Regions from separate parts of the Sorlinia euscelidii genome, predicted to be linked through region 2. Evidence: riboswitches for the same ligand, from Rfam matches in the RefSeq annotation. Region 2 holds a riboswitch; the other holds the start of a gene.

Region 1 (9,250 bases), on a different contig from region 2:
TACCGTATGAAGGCTTCCCCAACGCCTATATGGATATGACCAATAACCGCTCAAGCTTTGTAAACGGCCATTATAAGGGGGCTTTTGCCTGGGGCACGCTGGAGGCGCGTGGTTTCTGGCAACGTGTCAACCACGTCATGAATATGCTGGCCGATAAAGGCGGCCATAGCGCCACGACGGGCATGCCGATGAACACCGATAAACGCACGGTCGGATACAGTGTCGATGTGACGATTCCACTTTCGACCCGGCATCGCCTGATGATGGGAAGTCAGTTTTTCCATGACGGGTTGAATGATTGGTGGCCCCCTCTTATGGGCAGCAAAATGATGGGGCCGGGGACATTCCATAGTATCAATAACGGCCATCGCGACCGGGTAGGGCACTATCTTTCCTGGAATGCCCAGTGGACGCCCAGGCTCTCTTCCCAACTTGGCGTCCGCAATGATGTTGTGATGATGAATACGGGCAATGTCGCGCCCTATTCCTGGACCGGGATGATGTCCCGCCCCGACGCCAATGCGGCGCGGGCTTTTAATGCGCTGAAGCGCGGGCGCACGGATGTGAATTTCGATGTGACGGCGACAACCCGTTACGTGGCCAATGACCGTGTCAGCCTCGAGGGCGGTTTTGCACGCAAGACGCGTTCACCCAATATGTATGAGCGCTATGCCTGGGGCATGGGCGCCATGGCGACGAAGATGATCGGCTGGTTCGGGGATGGGAATGGGTATGTCGGTAATCCTGACCTCAAACCGGAGGTGGCCTATACCGCCAGTTACACACTCAGCCTTCATGACGCGTCACAACGGAAATGGGCTGTGAATATCCAGCCTTTCTATACATACACCCATCATTACATCAATGTGACGCGTATCGCCGCTTTGGGGAAAGGGTTTGAGAAGCTCCGTTTTGTCAACCATAATGCGCAAAGTTACGGCATTAATGCGAATGGGCGCGTGCGGCTTTATGATAGTCGGTTCTGGGGGAGTGGCGCCGTCGTCAGCTACCTGAACTGGGTCCGCGGCCAGGATGAGGTGACAGGGTCCGGTCTTTATCACCAGATGCCGGCAAGTGGTTCGGTTGGTTTTCACACCACTTACAAAAACCTCTCGGGGCGGGTTGATGTCACGCTGGTGAAGCGCAAAAGCACGGTCGACTGGCTGCGCAATGAGCCGAGAACCCCGGGTTATGCGTTGCTGGGGTTAGGGCTGCGCTATAACTGGCGGGCCTTTACACTCGACGCCGCCATCGAAAATCTTCTGGATCAAAAATATTATCTGCCGCTCGGCGGTTGGTCACTTGGTGATTACAAAGCCACGAAAATACTCTCTCCCCTGGCAGGGATGGGGCGCTCTTTCAATTTGAGTCTCGCCGCGCGCTTCTGACATCGGAAGCGTCCTCCTTAACGGGGAGGGGCCTCATGCAGGACTCGTCATCTCGCCTTCCTGATGGAAGGCGATGATGGCGACGTTCCGGTCGCCTGTTTGCCGCATGTAGCTTTCCGCGGCCCGCCAGGCTGTGACGCCCCGACGGCAAATAAAGACGCATCTTCGGCCCGGTAAAGCTGCGAGATGCGCCACCTCATCCACCTCAATCGTTTCGACATCACCCTTGAACAAGTGCGGGTCAAGTTCTGCACGACGCATCAGGAAAATCCGGTCCGTGGCGTTAAGGGACGTCGCATCGATAAATGCCGCGTAAGGCGTTTCAGGTTCCGGGGCGTCATCAAAACGGAACTGCGCCGTTTTCCAATTTTCAAAATTGATCTGAAACATCAGGCCGAGGGGGGAAGGTGTCGTGTCCATAAGGACATCCAGCACCATTTGGGCCTGTAAAGCGCCCATCACGGCAACCACAGGGCCCATCACGCCCGTGTCCCCACATGTCATGACGCGATCGGGTAATGCGGGGAATATGGCGCGGTAACTCGGCGCGTTACGGCAGAAACCGCCGACATACCCCATGCGCCCGGCAACTGAAGCGGAGATAAACGGGGTGTTGCGCCGCTTGCACAGATCTGAAAGCGCGTAAGTCACCGCGACTTCATCCGCCGCGTCAATGACGATGTCAAATTCGGGGATAAGGGTCATTGCCGCGTCTGGCGTCATGGCGCGCGGGATCGCGACAAGCTGGCTCTCAGAATTAAGCGTTAAGAGATGGCGAACAGCGCATTCCGCCTTGAGGCGACCCACGTCACTCTCCCGGAAAATCGTCTGGCGGTGCAGATTATGCGCCGCCACCACGTCATGATCCATGATCGCGATATATCCGCATCCCGCACCCACAAGGAGCGGCAGAAGGCTCGCCCCCAATCCCCCCGCGCCGATGACAAGCACGCGGGCCTGCCGCAAACGCGCCTGATCCCGCGCCCCATTAGGGAAAATCCGAAGCTGACGGTCATAACGCGACATACTGCGCCTCGCTTGCGCGTTCCAGCCAGAGCCGGCAGCGTGCGACCGGGTCTGGCGCGGTGATGACGTCCGTGACAACGCAGGCGACATCGGCACCGGCATTGAGAACGCCCGGCAGACGCGCCGGCGTCAACCCACCGATGGCGATCAGGGGGAGGGGGCTGATCCGGTCTTTCCAGACCCTGATTTTATCCAGTCCCTGTGGGGCGCATGTCATCTTTTTCAGTTTCGTCTCATAAATCGGGCCAAGCGCAATGTAATCAGGTGTCAACGCTAAAGCGCGCGTCAATTCGGCCTCATTATGCGTGGAAAGTCCGATACGCACCCCCGCGCGACGGATCTGCGTCAGATCGGCGTGGTCAAGATCCTCCTGGCCCAGATGCACCCAGCCACAGCCTATTTCACAGGCCATCTGCCAATAATCATTAATGACGAGGATTGCGCCATAAGCGTCGCAAAGATGTTTTGCACGCGCGATCTCCTCCCGAATCACAGAAAGAGGGCGGTCTTTGATGCGGAGCTGAACGAGGCGTAAGCCGACTTCCAGGCACGCTTCAAGATGGGTTGTCCCATCAAGGATAAGGTAAAATGGCGGCAATTCAGGCGTCATGTCAGGTCTGCCATGCCGAAAACAGGTGTCGATGGCTGCGCCATATCCCGTCGCGGCATCAACCCGGCTTGGAAGGCGTCCTGCCCGGCTTCCACGGCCAGACGAAAGGCGCGGGCCATGCGTTCCGGGTCACGCGCATGTGCGATGGCCGTGTTCAACAATATGCCGTCCATGCCCATTTCCATCGCCTCAAGGGCTTGGCTGGGCGCGCCAATTCCGGCATCAATGATGATCGGCGTGTCGGAAAACCAGGCCCGCATCGTCCGCAGCGCATCCTTGTGCCGCAAGCCCTGCCCGCTCCCGATCGGCGCGGCCCAGGGCATCAGCACCCGGCACCCGGCGGCCAGTAATTTTTCACCCAGAATAAGATCTTCCGTAGTGTAGGGAAACACGGCGAAACCGTCATCAGAGAGGATGCGCGCGGCCTCGACGAGCTTGAAGGGGTCTGGTTGCAGCGTATCCGCATGGCCGATCACCTCAAGTTTGATCCAGCTTGTGCCGAAAAGCTCGCGTGCCATATGGGCCGTTGTGACAGCTTCCATCACACTGTGACAGCCCGCCGTGTTCGGCAGGATGCGACACGCGCTCTGCTGAAGGATCTCGCGGAAGGCGGCGCCCTCTGCGCCTTCCCGCCGCAGGGAGACGGTGATGACGTCCGCCCCGGATGCGGTGATGGCGCGGCGTAAAACAGACGGAGAAGGATATTGCGCCGTGCCGAGGAAGAGGCGGCTTTTAAGTGTTACGCCGTAAAACATGCTACCCCCCCTGCATCGGGGAGAGAATTTCAACCCGCATGTCCGGCTGGATGATAAAGGCGGCGCGCTGATCCCGCGCGATGAAGGTGCCGTTGACGGCTGTCGCAACGGCCGTGCACGCGCCAGGATGGGCTGCCACCAGTTCGGCGAGTGACGTCGCGTCCGTCTCGATGATGTCACCATTGAGGAAAATTTTCATGTCCGCACCTCCTGAAGCATGTGGATAAGCGTCTCGGCACAATGGGGCGCCATGAGGAAACCATGTCGATACATGCCATTCACGTGCCACCGCCCATGCTCGTGAATGACGCGGGGGATGTTATCCTCGAAAGCCGGGCGCACGCCGGCCCCCATTTCCAATATTTCAGCCTCCGCGAAGGACGGGTGCACGCTGTAAGCGGCGGAGAGAAGCGCCATGACGGATTGCGCGGTTGGCCGACCTGCGAAACCTGTTTCCACCATCGTTGCGCCGATCATGTAAACGCCGTCATCACGTGGCACGATGTAACAGGGGAATCTTGGATGAAGGAGGCGGATAGGACGTGACAGCGCCAGAAGCGGATTTCTGACAATCAGCATTTCCCCACGCACGCCACGCAGCCCGCGTAGCTGATCGGCGGATTGCAGAGCTCGGCAATCAATGATTTGGCGCGCATGTGGCGCATGTGTGAAAGCGACATTTTTCGTCCGCAGGCGGCTCTCCAGACTTGCCAGCGCCTTGCGCGGGTCAAGATGCCCTTCTTCGGGAAAAAACAGGCCACGGGAAAATTGATCTGCGAGGTCCGGCTCGATCTCTTCCGGCGCAACCCAACGGTGATGCGATGTGCGCTGGCTGAAACGTTCCAGCTCACGTTGATCGCGCGGGGGGGCGACCACAAGTGTGCCATTCTGCTTCACGTCCGGCACGTGTTCTGACCACCATGACAAAGCGCGTTGACCATTTGCGACGACCGCCGCCGGGGCCGTCTCACCTTCGCAATAAGGGGCGAGCATTCCGCCCGCGAGGTGTGAGATGGGGGCGGGCGCGCCGTTAGGCACGACAACTTCCACACTGAAACCGGCCTCACGCAACATGGTCGCACAGGTTAAAGCGGCAACGCCGCGTCCCAGCACGGCAAAGTCCGTTTCAGCGCGGCGCATCGGCGCGCGTCCGCGGGTTAGGGCATGTCCCCTTGAGGGGATAAGGCCGTGTCAGCACGATTATTTATCCTTCCTACGCCAGTATCAACTGGATCAGGTTCTAAGGGTCGCTGCACCTCTGGCATCATGCGCCAGATTGACAGCCTCTCAGCCCTTTCGGCAGGGCTCCCCCGGGTCGTGACCAACATAATGCGAAGGCCGCGCGACCATGTCAACGCCTATCCCGCACGGCGCGGTTTCTGCTTCACAAGTGCGCGTGACATCTTGAAAGATGGTCGCGGAAAGTCATCTTGATGAGAGGGTTCAAATATGATTGACGCGTTTCGCGGGGGCCAAATGGCGCTCCTGGACGGCGTAAAGGGAGCGGAAAAATGGGACAGAAATTACGTTTCAAGGTTGAAGGCATGATGTGTGAGGGATGCGTCTCGACATTGCGCAAAGCCCTGTCCCGTGAAACGGATGTCAGCGATATCGTGATTTCGTTGGAACGGCATGAGCTTGAGCTGACAGTGCAAGGGACATCTGTCACGCCGACACGAATTCTCCAGATTGTCGAAGATGCCGGTTACTCTGCTGCGCAACGCCCTTAAAGCGAAACCCGGCATTGATACTGTCTTTCTAACAGGGACGCTTTATGTCTGATCAACTCACGCTCCGTGTCATTGGTATGAGCTGCGCCAGTTGCGCAGCGCGTCTTGAGCGTGTGCTGAACCGGCAGGACGGCGTGGCGGCCCGGGTCGATTACGCGTCAGAGCGGGCGGCCATCACGCTGGACGGGCCGATAAAACCGCCAGATGTCTTTGCGGCCATTCGTAAAGCGGGTTTCGACGCGGTGGATGAGCGGACGGTCGGGCGAGATGCGCAGCCAGCCCGGCGCTTCCTCGGCATTGACCGGGACATGATTTTGCTGACTTTGTGCGCGGCATTCTTCTTTTGCACGATGCTGGCCATGTGGGCGGGGCTGCATCCACCCGCGCTTGCGTGGCCCGAACTGGTCATCGCCAGTTTCGTGCAGTTTTACCTCGCGCGGCATTTTTACCACCGCGCTTTCGCCGCCTTGAAGGGCGGTGATGCGAATATGGATGTGTTGGTCGTGCTGAGCACATCATGCGCCTATATTTTCAGCGTCTGGAATATGTTTTGCGGGGATAGCGCGGCGCTTTATTTTGAGACGGGCGTTTTCATCATCTTCTTCGTCTCACTCGGCAAATGGCTGGAGGCGCGCTCCAAAGCGCAGGCCGCGGCGGATCTTGAAACGCTTCTCGCTTTCAAACCCGCCCTGATCCACGTTGAAACATCGGAAGGCGTCGTGGATCGACCCATTGAAAGCCTTCAGGTCGGGGACGTCTTCATCATCCGGCCGGGAGAAAATATCGCCGTTGACGGTGAGGTCATTGACGGGGAGTCGGAAGTCAATGAATCGATCCTGACCGGGGAGGCGCACCCCGTCTACCGTCAGGTGGGCGATAAAGTTTTCGCGGGGACGACCAACATTAATGGCGTGCTGAAACTGCGCGCGACATGCATCGGGGCGGATACAGTCGTGGCCCGCATGGTCGAGACTGTGAGGAATGCGCAACTGACAAAGGCGCCGATCTCGCGATGGGTGGATCGCGTGACGCGTATCTTCGTCCCATTGATCATGATCGTCGCGCTCGCCACTTTTCTGCTGTGGTTTCTGCACACGCATATTTTCCTGACAAGCCTGACCGCCGCCATCGCCGTCATGGTTATCGCCTGTCCCTGCGCCTTGGGCCTGGCGACACCGATTGTGCTGATGGTTGCGGGAGGGCGGGCTGCACGCAGCGGCATATTGATGCGCAATGCCGCTGCGTTTGAAACGCTATCAAAGTCCGACATGATCATTTTCGACAAGACGGGGACGTTGACGCGCGGGCAGTTTGAAGTCACGGACGTGATCGCCGTCAAAGGTGCTTCGGAGCATGATCTGCTGACGACTTTACTGGCAGTTGAAAACCACGCAGAGCATCCGCTCGCCCGCGCCATTGTCAATCATGCACGCTCCCGCGCGATTGATGAGGTGGAAGTCACGCAGTTCCGCATCATGCCGGGGCGTGGTGTCGCCGCGCAAATCGGGGAAGATGCCGTCATGGCCGGCGCACCAGCCTACTTTATGTCCGAGGGATATAATTTACCGGCGACATTGATCCAACCGTTGGAAAATCAGGGCAAGACGGTTGTTGTCGCGGCGCGTAGGGGCCGAATGCTGGGCGTTATTGCCTTGGAAGACACGCCACGCACGGACGCAAAATCCGTCATTGACACGTTGCGCCGTAAAAGCATCACGCCGGTTCTCCTGACGGGGGATCACGCTGCTTCCGCCCGGCATGTGGCGTCGCAACTGGGCATTACGGATGTCCAGGCCGGTATTTTGCCGGAAGGGAAAGCCAGGCTCGTCAAATCCCTGCGTGAAGACGGGCACTTCGTGGCGATGGTGGGAGATGGCGTCAACGATGCGCCAGCGCTTGCCAGCGCCGACACCTCAATCGCGATGGGTTCGGCCGCCGCGATATCAATGAATCACGCTGATATCATCTTGATCCGCAATGACCTCCCGGCAATTGACGACCTTATGCAGCTTTCCGGCGCGGCTTTGCGTAAAATCAAAACCAACCTGGGGCTTGCATTTCTCTACAATGTTTGCGCCATCCCCGTTGCGGTCATGGGTCTTTTAACTCCAGCTGTGGCGTCGGCGGCGATGGAGCTAAGTTCACTTTCTGTCGTGTTGAATGCGCTGGCCTTGCGGCGTTGGCAGCCGGGTAGAAACTGAGTCGCACACACGCGGCGCGGCATGGATGAGATGGTCACGGCGGCACAATCCACTTAATGACGACACGCGCGCTCATGATTGAGGGCGGCGCAGAAGCGAAATCCAGGCGGACCTTAATATGGCCACAAATGAGGGTGAGTGTGGCGTTTATGAGGACTTGGGTGAAAACTGAGCTCTTACATCACCGGAATGGATGAGGACTTTCGCGGCGTTCTCACCTTTGTCGATAAACGGCAATTTAATTGTAAGGCCATGATTTTCCGGCAAGTTTTCGCCGGACGGGGCGCATCGGGATCATCATGGATCCTAATGAGGGTTTACAACGTTAAGCTCGTAACCGTCCCCGAAAGGACGATGAGACTTCGCCAAGTTCTTCGTCACGTAAAAAGGTAAGGAGGCCTCGTCGAAAGTGCTTCAACGTTCTCAAACATCTAAAATTCGTCGAGATGAAGTTTTCGATCTCTCAGCGCTCATGGTCGGCCGTACACCCCCTGCTTTAAATGACACGCGTTGGCGTATTTTTCAGGAGGGGCAAACCCCTCAAGATGGGGAAGCTGCGTTTTTTATTTCAGATTCAATGATTTACTTCGGTATCTGGGATGATGGCCAGGACTGTTTCCTTGTTGCAAGGTCAAAAAGGATGCGGGGATCGGCCTGGATACCGCTCGCCCATTAACTTGTGAGATTCGCCCGGGCTAGCGCGCCGCCTTGCTACCTGCATGCTCGCGTTCGTTCTGTTGCTGCATGTAATGCTGGTAGGATGCGGCTTCATTCTGTTCCTGCACGGTTTCGACGGCATTGATTTTCCGACTCATTTCTTCCGGCGTGATCTGAGCGGCCTGTGGCGGTGGTTTCGGATCACCACAGCCTGTGACGCCGATCGCCAGACTTGCAAATCCGATTATGTTTGCTACCCGCCTGAAGCGCGTATATCGCATGTCCATCCTCTCACAAGCCAACTTCAATATCGATCTGGCGAGACCCGTGTCCGAACCGGACCAAAAAGGTTTGGCCAACCGGAGCATTATCACGCGGAGAAGTTAAAATCCGGAGAAGCCGTGCCCACCCTCCACTTACCAGTTTGCCTGTCAATCATGGCTTCCGTCTTGCCGTCGCTTCAGCAGCGCGCTGCTGGGCCTGCATCATCTGATATTGATAGGCCAGGGCGTTATCGCGCTCATACTCATCATGCATGGCTGTGAGTTGCTGCTGTTGCGTAACAGGGTCAAACTCCGCTGTTTGGGGTGGCGGGGTCGGGTCGCCGCAGGATGGCAGGGCCAGGATGACAGCGAGCAAACCGAGGCGGCGCGAGGTGAGGAGGGTCATTTACCGGTCCGGGGGCATTGATGGTTGGGCTGTACACGCGTCTCCGTGCGAGTCATGGCGACCAGCATGGCCTGGCCCGGCGCAAACTCGCATAAGCGCCCCACTTGGGCTGAGCTATACATGGCATTGCCGTCTTTATAAGCGATCTGAACACCATTGACGAAAGTCGTGTCCGGCACGATGGAACCGGCCGCCGCACCAGCGACACCCCCGC
Region 2 (9,250 bases):
TTTCGATATGTCATCGGACGGCTTTTATATCCTTCGAAAAGATGGCGCTTATGGGGCCTTCCCGCAAATCACGGGTGATAATGAGTGGTGGCTGTATATCGGACATCATTCCTGAACGGCGCATGATGGGATGAGACCACGTAACGGGGCCGGGTCACGATGCGATACAGGTCTGCATCACGCGGCCCCGCCCCGCAGGATGGGGTGCGAGGAGGTTCAATCATCAATGATGGTGGCTCGCCGGATGATGGCCATTTCCCAGCACGATAGAATTGTCAGCCATACTCTCAACAATTAATAATAAACGGACAGAATAATCATGAAAAAGGTGACGTCGGCCTTACTCCTTATGGCAAGCTGCGCCGGAACTGCCGGGGCCGCGACCCCGTCAGGCGATTGGACGCTTCGAGATTTCGCCGGTTATGCAAAAGATTACGCACTCAGGATCGATGTTGATCCGGGAGAGACCTATTTAACGGAAAACCCGTCCCCGTCTTCCGTCTTCTGGCCCGAATATATCAGTTTCATCGAGCATGAAGAGTATAAGAAAAGCCGATACGGGTTCCTTGGCCTCATGCGTGGGAATGGTATCAAATTCGCCATTGTGACCGTTTGGGGCGGGCTTGACGCCAGAAGCGGCGCCCTTCAGGCGTCAAAATGCTTTGATGATAATCCGTGCGTCAGCATCAAAGGTCATTATGATTGGAAGGTCGGGCATAATTATCGCTTCCGAATGCAGAAGAATGCGAGCCTGGCGTCGGACACCGCAGGCGAGTGGTGGCAGTTCACGCTGGCCGACCTGACAATGGGGACGGTCTCTGTGCTGGGCAGCCTCAAATTACCTTATTGGGGTGGGGTCAGCCCGTCAAACCGGGCCTTACAAACTTATATCGACGGTCCTTATGACTGCGCCTCCATCCGGCATGCGCGCGTGACAATGGGTCAGATAAGGGCCAATTATAATGGCTCCAACATTCTCAAATCATCGAATGTCTCGCTACCGGGTGAGCCCGATCTGTGCGCGAGTGAGAACATCCTCCCCGGAATGAGCGCGGAAGATTACGGAAGCGCCGCAACAAATGATGATGGCACCTTCACCTTTTCCGGGGATAATTTCCGCGGTCTTCATCAATGGGGCCAGTTTGAAGGTGAGGCCCGAAAAGACATGATGTTCGTCAAAGATCTCACAGCGGCAGAGCCCTATATCTTTGAAGCGCGGCATGATGGCAAATACGGCCCCTTCCCGCCGGAAGGTGAGGATAATGAGGATTGGACGTCGATCGGTGTCGGCTTCCCCATCATCAACGACCTCCGTTTGCGCCATCAGCGCGTAAGGGAATGGCGTGAGCGCAATAACCCGGATGTCCGTATCGGAGATTATTTTATTTACCACAACACCCATAACGGAGACACTGAATATTTTCAGCTTAAAATGAAGCAGGGATCGACCTTCCCGATCGACAAGACGGATGATGCTTTCTGGCGATATGTCGGTCGCTACCAAAAAAAAACCGACAAATTATGGTCTTTTTTACCCGTGCGTGAGCGTGACGCGGCACATCCGACGGGGAAAAAGGGGTGGCTTTACAAGAGTTCACTCGGCGCACTTTACCGTCTGCGTCAGGATGGCGAATATGGAGAATTACCCTATTTGCTGGAAAATAATAAATGGTGGGAGTTTGTCGGTTTCTCTCCGTAAAAAAGCCCGCGCAAACCCCGCCCTGCTCATGGCCGGACTTCATCGGGGGACATCCGGCAACGCGTGAAGATGTGCCAGGAGAATGGGGGTATTGTCACCAGGAAGGCCCATCTGAAAGCGCAACCGGGAGGGCTCAGGCTCCTCATTGCAGTTTGACATGCAGCGCCCCCTCCAGACCGACGCCTGCTGAACAAGCTCCCGCGCGCGTTCAGCGACCGGTTCCGGGTCATGATGCAGAAAAAGGGACAGACTGAGATAAACGCGCTCAAATGCGACGAACTGATAATAAGGCAAAGAAAGCAGGCCCGAACAATGTTGAAGAAGATAACAGCGACAATGCTGCTGATGGCAGGCTGCGCATTTCATGCGCACGCCACCACACCTTCGGGTGGATGGGCGCTTAAAGAAAAGACCATTGAGGCAAAAGATTATTCACTGCGCATTGATGTTGACCCCGGGGAAAATACAGTGTCCCCGGCATGGCGCCTTCATCCGTTTATTGGGCGCAATATGTCGCCTTCAATGATGCGGATGGGGGCTATCTCGGCCTGATGCGAGGCGATGGCGTCAAGCGCGCCATCGTGTCCATCTGGGGCGGGCTTGACGCAAAAGGCGGCGTCATTCCTGTCGTGAAATGTAACGAGTCCGGACCCTGCGTCAGCGTGAATGGACCGTTTGATTGGAAGGTCGGCCATAATTATCGCTTCCGAATGGAAAAAAGTGCCCGCACGCCGTCCGATGAGACAGGTGACTGGTGGCAATTCACTCTCGCAGACCTCACGACGAAGAAACTTTATCTACTCGGGGAATTAAAAACCAAAAAAGCGGGGGGTATACGGAATTGGAACCGCGTTTTCCTGGAGTATTTCCAAGGCCCCTTCGATTGCGCGACATTGCGCCACGCGCGCGTGACAATGGGACAGATCAAGGGCAATTACGGAAACGCCAGCGACCTGGCATCATCTGACGGGCGGTCTTACGGTGATCCGGACATTTGCGCGAAAGACAACATCCTGCCCGGGATGACCGCGACTGATTACGGCTCCGCATCATGGGACACGCAAGGCACGTTATCGCTGTTGGGAGACCAGTTCAGAGGCCTCCATCAATGGGGCAAATATGAAAATACGGCCAAAAAAAGCATGATGTTTGTCAAAGACGTCACGGCAACGGAGCCTTATATTTTCGAGGCCCTGCATGATGGCGCGTACGGCCCCTTCCCGGCGGAAGGCGAGGATAATAATGATTGGAGATCCGTCGGGATCGGCTATCCCATTATCAACGACCTTCGCTTTCAGAGAAAAAGGGTGCATGAATGGAAAGAGAGGTATCGTCTCGATATCGAAATCGGGGACTATTTTATTTACCGTAACCCGATAAACCACGACACCGAATATTTTAAAATGAAACGCAAATATCCGAACAGCTTCCCTACGGACAAAACGGATAATGACGACTGGGCCTATATTGGTCGCTACCCGAAACAGGGTGAGGCGCTCTCACCCCATTTAAGTCCCCGTATAAAACATTATCATGATCAGTCATATAAAAATGGCTGGCTTTTTCGGGATGACGACAATCAGGCACTTTATATCGTCAAGGATGAAAATGGCTTGATGAGTTTCCCGGATAAGCCGGGAGATAATGAATGGTGGACGTTTATCGGATATCATGAATAAGCGCGACGGAGGGGCGGCGGATTTCCGCCCCATACCGCGTGATCAGCCGATCGTGAGACGCCGATAATCCGCAATGGACTGCGCGTAAAGCCGCAGCTCTTCCGTCACTTTTTCAGGCGTTAGGACGGAGATGGGCACGCCGATGCCACTCACCCCGGTATTCAGCACGTCAGCAATATGGGGCACATCTGTGCCACCCAGGGCGATAACCGGCATTTGGCACCGATCAACGAAGGCCTTGAGACCACTGCACCCGATCGGCGTCACCCAATCCGGCATACCGGACGTCTCATAAACCGGGCCCGTCCCGATGAAATCGATCAATTCCGGGTCGGCAGAAGCGGCTTCTGCGGCGTTGAATGTTGTGAGGCCGATCAGCGCTTTCTCTCCCAATCGACGACGTGCTTCCGGAATAAGCGTGGCCCGCGTTCGAAATTGGACGCCGCTTGCGCCGATTGCCAGCGCCGCGTCCAGAGATTCATTAACAATCAGAGGGATATGACGCTCATCCAGAACGGATTTCAGCGCGAGACCGGCGGTGATCATGCGAGCCGTGTCGTTGGTTTCTTCCCGAAGCTGTATGGCGGTCGCCCCGCCATCAATGGCCTCCTGCGCTGCGGAGACGACCCGGCTGAGCGTTAAAACGGGAAGATCAAGCCCCACATATAGCGAAAAATCGCATTTCCTTACCACATTTCGCCCCTTGCTTGTTGCTATCCCGTTAAGACAGGGACGTTATCGCATGTTTCGAAACAATTATACCGTCACTTTCAGGATGCGCCCTCCTGACACCACAAACTGCCCTGACTTAAGCAATAACGCAAGTGTACGTGACATTTGAGTAGGATACGCGCCCCACAACGCGCAACCAGGCCTCATGCTCGGAAGGAAATGGGACGAACATCGTCTTTGACTGCCTGAACGTCCAGAAAGTTGAAAATGAGGATCGCATATTATTAGAGCGCAATATTGGTTTGTCGGGACAGGTTTGCGCCATCACCGGCCCGCTTCACTTACTTTATGTTTAAAAAGACGCAATGCATGTCCGGCCTCCCTCACGCGGAGGATGCCGGGCATTAAGAAACAGACGGCGGTCGATCGTCAGTCGAACGACCCGTTCTGCACCATATAGAGGTCGCCACTTTCCCGATAGCGCGCGGCCATGGAAGCAAGTCCTTCTTTCTGGGCATCGGCGCGAATGTCGTGGGAAATTCGCATGGAGCAGAATTTCGGCCCGCACATGGAACAGAAATGCGCCAGCTTGTGCGCGTCTTTCGGGAGGGTCTGGTCATGGAAATCACGTGCCGTTTCCGGGTCAAGGGAGAGATTGAACTGATCCTCCCACCGAAACTCGAAGCGCGCACGTGAGATGGCGTCATCCCGCATCTGCGCGGCGGGGTGTCCCTTCGCCAGGTCCGCTGCATGGGCCGCCAGTTTATATGTGATGACGCCCGTTTTGACATCCTGACGATCGGGAAGTCCGAGATGCTCCTTGGGGGTGACGTAACAGAGCATGGCGGTCCCGAACCAACCGATCATCGCCGCGCCAATCGCGGAGGTGATATGGTCATATCCTGGCGCGATATCGGTCGTCAGTGGGCCGAGCGTGTAAAAGGGCGCTTCATCGCACGTCGCGAGCTGCTTCGTCATATTTTCCCGGATCTTATGCATCGGGACGTGGCCCGGCCCTTCAATCATCACCTGACAATCTTTCGCGGCGGCGATTTTCGCAAGTTCTCCCAATGTCTCAAGCTCAGCGAACTGCGCGGCATCGTTGGCGTCGGCAATTGCGCCCGGGCGCAATCCGTCGCCCAGGGAGAAGCTGACGTCATAGGCGCGGGCGATGTCGCAGATTTCCTCAAAATGCGTGTAAAGGAAGCTTTCACAATGATGGTGCAGGCACCATTTTGCCATGATCGACCCGCCGCGTGAGACGATCCCCGCGATGCGCGGCACCGTGAGCGGGATGTGATGCAGGCGCAGACCTGCATGGATCGTGATGTAATCCACGCCCTGCTCCGCCTGCTCCAGCAATGTGTCGCGGTAGACGTCCCAGGAGAGATCTTCCGCCACGCCATTCACTTTTTCCAACGCCTGATAGAGCGGCACGGTGCCGATGGGCACAGGGGAATTTCGGATGATCCATTCCCGAATATTATGGATGTTCCGCCCGGTCGATAGATCCATCACCGTATCCGCTCCCCAACGCGTGGCCCAGACCATTTTGTCGACCTCCTCCTCCATGGAGGAAGCAATGGCGGAATTGCCGATATTCGCATTGATTTTGACAAGGAAATTCCGGCCGATAATCATCGGTTCAGCTTCCGGATGGTTGATATTGGCCGGGATGATCGCCCGCCCGCGTGCAATTTCGTCACGCACAAATTCAGGCGTGATGACATCGGGGATGGCGGCGCCAAAATTCTGTGCAGCGCGCGCTTCACCCGCCGCCGGCACGGCGCCTTCCATTTTCTGCCGCCCCAGATTCTCCCGGATAGCGACGTACTCCATCTCCGGCGTGATAATCCCGGCCCGCGCATAGGCCCGTTGCGTCACGGCCCGCCCGGCCCGCGCCCGCAATGGGCGGTTGACGACCGGGAAGGAAGGCGTGAGCTGCGCCCCTTTGGCAAAACCATTATCCGCCGCCTGCACGACGCGGCCATCATAAAATTCGACATCACCACGCTTGACGACCCACTCCGTTCGGAAGCGCGGAAGCCCGGATTTGATATTGATCCTTGCTTCAGGATCCGTGTAAGGGCCGGACGTATCATAGACCCGCAAAGGGGGTTCCCCCGCTGTCGGGTGCACATCAATCTCCCGCATGGGCACGTTGATCTGCGCATGGCGTTCTCCCGCAACATAGATGCGCCGTGACGCAGGCAATGGCCCGGTCGAAAGCGGTTGGGGATTGCTAAATTTACCGGATGAAGCCTTGGCGTCATCAGCCTCAATGGCGGCATTTTCAGGGGTTGCGTGCGCGTCTTGTTGGGTCATGGATCGTCCACCTATCGCTTGAGATATGGTCTGGACCCAGTTGCGTGACGATGGGGGATGGATGAGGACATGCGCCCAATGCGGCACCCCTCATGCAGTAACCTTCCCTACGCCAGTATAAACTGGATCAGGTTCAACGGGTCACTGCGCTGCGTCACGGCGTAGCAGTTTCTCAGCCCCTTGTCAGGGCTCCCCCGGTCTTGCCCGCGAGTGTGAGGTGGGACGGGGGCATTGTCAAATGGTTTGGAGGCTTGCGTAATAGCTGCAAGATGATGTATATACATAGTGTCTACAAGCCGGAGATATGTCATGCGATCAATCGTGCGGAAATGGGGTAATAGCGCCGCGATACGCTTGCCCGCGCATCTGCTTGAATCGGCAGGCCTCCTCGTCAATCGGCCAGTGGAAATTTTGAGGGAGGAGGGGCGCATTATCATACAGGCTGCCCAGCCAGAACCATTATCCCTCAACAATCTCGTTGACGCGATCACAGAAGATAATTGTCACGATGAAACAGATTTTGGCCCCGGGATCGGTAAGGAGGTCTGGTGATGGCCGCATGGGTGCCGGATTGCGGTGACATTGTGTGGCTCGCCTTCGACTCCCAGGCAGGATGGGAACAATCCGGCCACCGCCCCGCCATCGTGCTGTCACCCGCCAGCTATAATGGGAAGGCTGGTATGATTTTATGTTGTCCGACAACGACGAAAATCAAATCCTACCCATTCGAAGTCACCTTGAAGGGGGAACCAGCCAGCGTGGCACTTGCGGATCAGATCCGCAGCCTCGATTGGCGCGCCCGACGCGCAAAATTGAAAGGCCGCGTGTCCCATGAGGAACTTGAGGCGATCCGGGCGCGTGTGCGGTTAGTTGTGGGTTGATTGGGCGATGACGGGCCGCGCGGGGTTTTGACCGATTGACAGAATGTCTTGATGCCCGTCGATAAGTGGCAATCCGAAACGTCGGATAGACCTCAAATCAATGATCTGCCCTGATATTGTCAAAGTAATTTGCAAGGACGCCGCAGGTGTGACGGACAGCAAAAACGATACACGTAAGTGCCTGCACCCGACCATCATGTCCTGAGAAACTGGAGCGGGCGATGGGATTCGAACCCACGACCCCAACCTTGGCAAGGTTGTGCTCTACCCCTGAGCTACGCCCGCACTCCGTGGGAATGGTGAATAAGTGATGTTGCCCGCGCTTGCAAGAGCCGAAAGAGAAAATTCTGCGTGATTCGCCCGATAGCTTCGATGCCGGGCTTCCACCTCACCTTTGTGACACGCGGCGCAAAGCTTCCTGAAGCTGAAAAATCGTAAGTGGCGCGTCTGTAAGGTCCATCATGGCGTAACGCAACCCACGCATGGCGGAAAGAAGGTAGAAGCAGTTGCGCAGATGAGGCTGTCCATCCAGCTGGCGGTTCAGCTCCAGCACGGCCGTGCCGGACCGGGCGAAGGCAAGATTGGCCAGCCCGGCCCCATGGGGCGCGATGATGAGTTCCGCCCCGCGGAAAAGCGCGATTTGCGTCGATATGTCCATATCATCAAGACTGACTGTCGCAATCTCCTGCGCCGCCAGCACGTGATCGATGACCGTCTGGTCCTGAGCGGAGATACGCTGATCAGCCGATTGCGCGCGAGAGATAAAAAACCGCTTCGGTAAAAAAGCGACGCGCGGCGTTGTGAAACGGTCAAATTCTGCGTGGACCTGCGGGACACGCAGGTAAAGCTCAGGCATTTTAGGTGTGTGCCACATGAAATAAAGCTGTCGCACCGGATAGATCCCCTGTGAAACCGGCGTCACATAGGGGATCAGACCTGAAACCCGCAATGTCTCATGATGATAGCCGCGTGGCAGGACGGGGCGATGGGGTTCGATGCAGGCTTCCGCGTCCGGCAGCAATATCGGCGTGGCGCGCGGCAGAAAAGGTCGCGCCACGCAGCTTTTGGAAATCGCGTAAAGCAGCCAATGATAATGGTTGGACGTGCTGCGATCAAACCCGGCAAAAGCGTGGCTGAAAGGCGCATGACGCGGAAATGTCGGGAGGGCCATGGCGGGGTCGGTCAGTGCTCTCTCACGGAAACAGGACGGCTCCTCCACGAGTTCATGATTTTCCGTCAGGATGACCCCATTAAGTTGAGGCGCGACGATGAGGAAAGCATTTTGCAACATATAGAGGGAAAGGGTCAGCGGGGAAAAATTCACGAACCCTTTCGCCGCCTCTCGACGGGCATGATAAGGGAGTAGACCCCGGTCAAAATTGTCGAAATCCTGTCCGGTAAAGGCTTCAATTGGCGCTGGGAGCGTTGTTTCAGGACAAATCGCAATATCCCTGCGTTCAAGTGAAAGTGCATCGACAGATTTCGCGTCTGCAAATTGCATGGCCCTGCAACCTCCCCTTGAAATGACCGCGTCGTTTTCCCTGTTTAGACTGCAATTTACGATGCCTCAATTCCCGCAATGCGGACCACTCAGCGTCAGGCAATATGGTGTGAGGCCCGTATTAACCCTTGGACGCTACCCTGCCTGTCGTTTATCCTGACGTGGAAAACAGTGCCGCGGCACTTTCGTGATCTTGAGGAAAGAGAAAGATTATGACGATGTTCATCGGGGGCAACTCGCAGCCGGGCGCGGGCAACCCGACGGCCCAGGGCGGCACGTCATCAGCACCAGGCGCCACGATTGTCGATGCGGACCAGGCAAACTTTATGGCGGAGGCGATTGATGCCAGCCGCGAGCGCCCTGTCCTCGTTGATTTCTGGGCCCCGTGGTGTGGCCCTTGTAAAGAACTGACGCCGGTGCTTGAGAAAGTGGTGACCGCCGCGCGGGGCCGCGTAAAACTTGTTAAACTGGATGTTGAGGCAAATGCCGCTTT

The links. Region 2 has a riboswitch for thiamine pyrophosphate ahead of thiC (phosphomethylpyrimidine synthase ThiC). Riboswitches for the same ligand answer to the same signal wherever they lie in the genome.
Region 1: linked by a shared signal. The riboswitch ahead of CGLAMM_RS00145 (FAD-dependent oxidoreductase) and the one ahead of thiC (phosphomethylpyrimidine synthase ThiC) in region 2 are both predicted to bind thiamine pyrophosphate.

Annotation. Positions count from the first base shown of each region.
Region 1 is NZ_JAWJZZ010000001.1:25,002-34,251, reverse strand. It holds gene CGLAMM_RS00170 (TonB-dependent receptor) at 1-1,388, shown strand, start outside; gene CGLAMM_RS00165 (HesA/MoeB/ThiF family protein) at 1,422-2,414, opposite strand; gene CGLAMM_RS00160 (thiamine phosphate synthase) at 2,401-3,024, opposite strand; gene CGLAMM_RS00155 (thiazole synthase) at 3,021-3,779, opposite strand; gene thiS (sulfur carrier protein ThiS) at 3,781-3,978, opposite strand; gene CGLAMM_RS00145 (FAD-dependent oxidoreductase) at 3,975-4,919, opposite strand; TPP riboswitch at 4,973-5,101, opposite strand; gene CGLAMM_RS00140 (heavy-metal-associated domain-containing protein) at 5,291-5,509, shown strand; gene CGLAMM_RS00135 (heavy metal translocating P-type ATPase) at 5,554-7,710, shown strand; gene CGLAMM_RS00130 (hypothetical protein) at 8,406-8,648, opposite strand; gene CGLAMM_RS00125 (hypothetical protein) at 8,803-9,036, opposite strand; gene CGLAMM_RS00120 (hypothetical protein) at 9,033-9,250, opposite strand, start outside.
Region 2 is NZ_JAWJZZ010000005.1:114,878-124,127, reverse strand. It holds gene CGLAMM_RS10365 (hypothetical protein) at 1-115, shown strand, start outside; gene CGLAMM_RS10360 (hypothetical protein) at 320-1,699, shown strand; gene CGLAMM_RS10355 (hypothetical protein) at 1,739-2,071, opposite strand; gene CGLAMM_RS10350 (DUF3472 domain-containing protein) at 2,179-3,378, shown strand; gene CGLAMM_RS10345 (thiamine phosphate synthase) at 3,421-4,071, opposite strand; gene thiC (phosphomethylpyrimidine synthase ThiC) at 4,480-6,375, opposite strand; TPP riboswitch at 6,462-6,581, opposite strand; gene CGLAMM_RS10335 (AbrB/MazE/SpoVT family DNA-binding domain-containing protein) at 6,685-6,927, shown strand; gene mazF (endoribonuclease MazF) at 6,927-7,256, shown strand; tRNA gene CGLAMM_RS10325 (tRNA-Gly) at 7,467-7,541, opposite strand; gene CGLAMM_RS10320 (glycosyltransferase family 61 protein) at 7,645-8,757, opposite strand; gene CGLAMM_RS10315 (tetratricopeptide repeat protein) at 8,970-9,250, shown strand, end outside.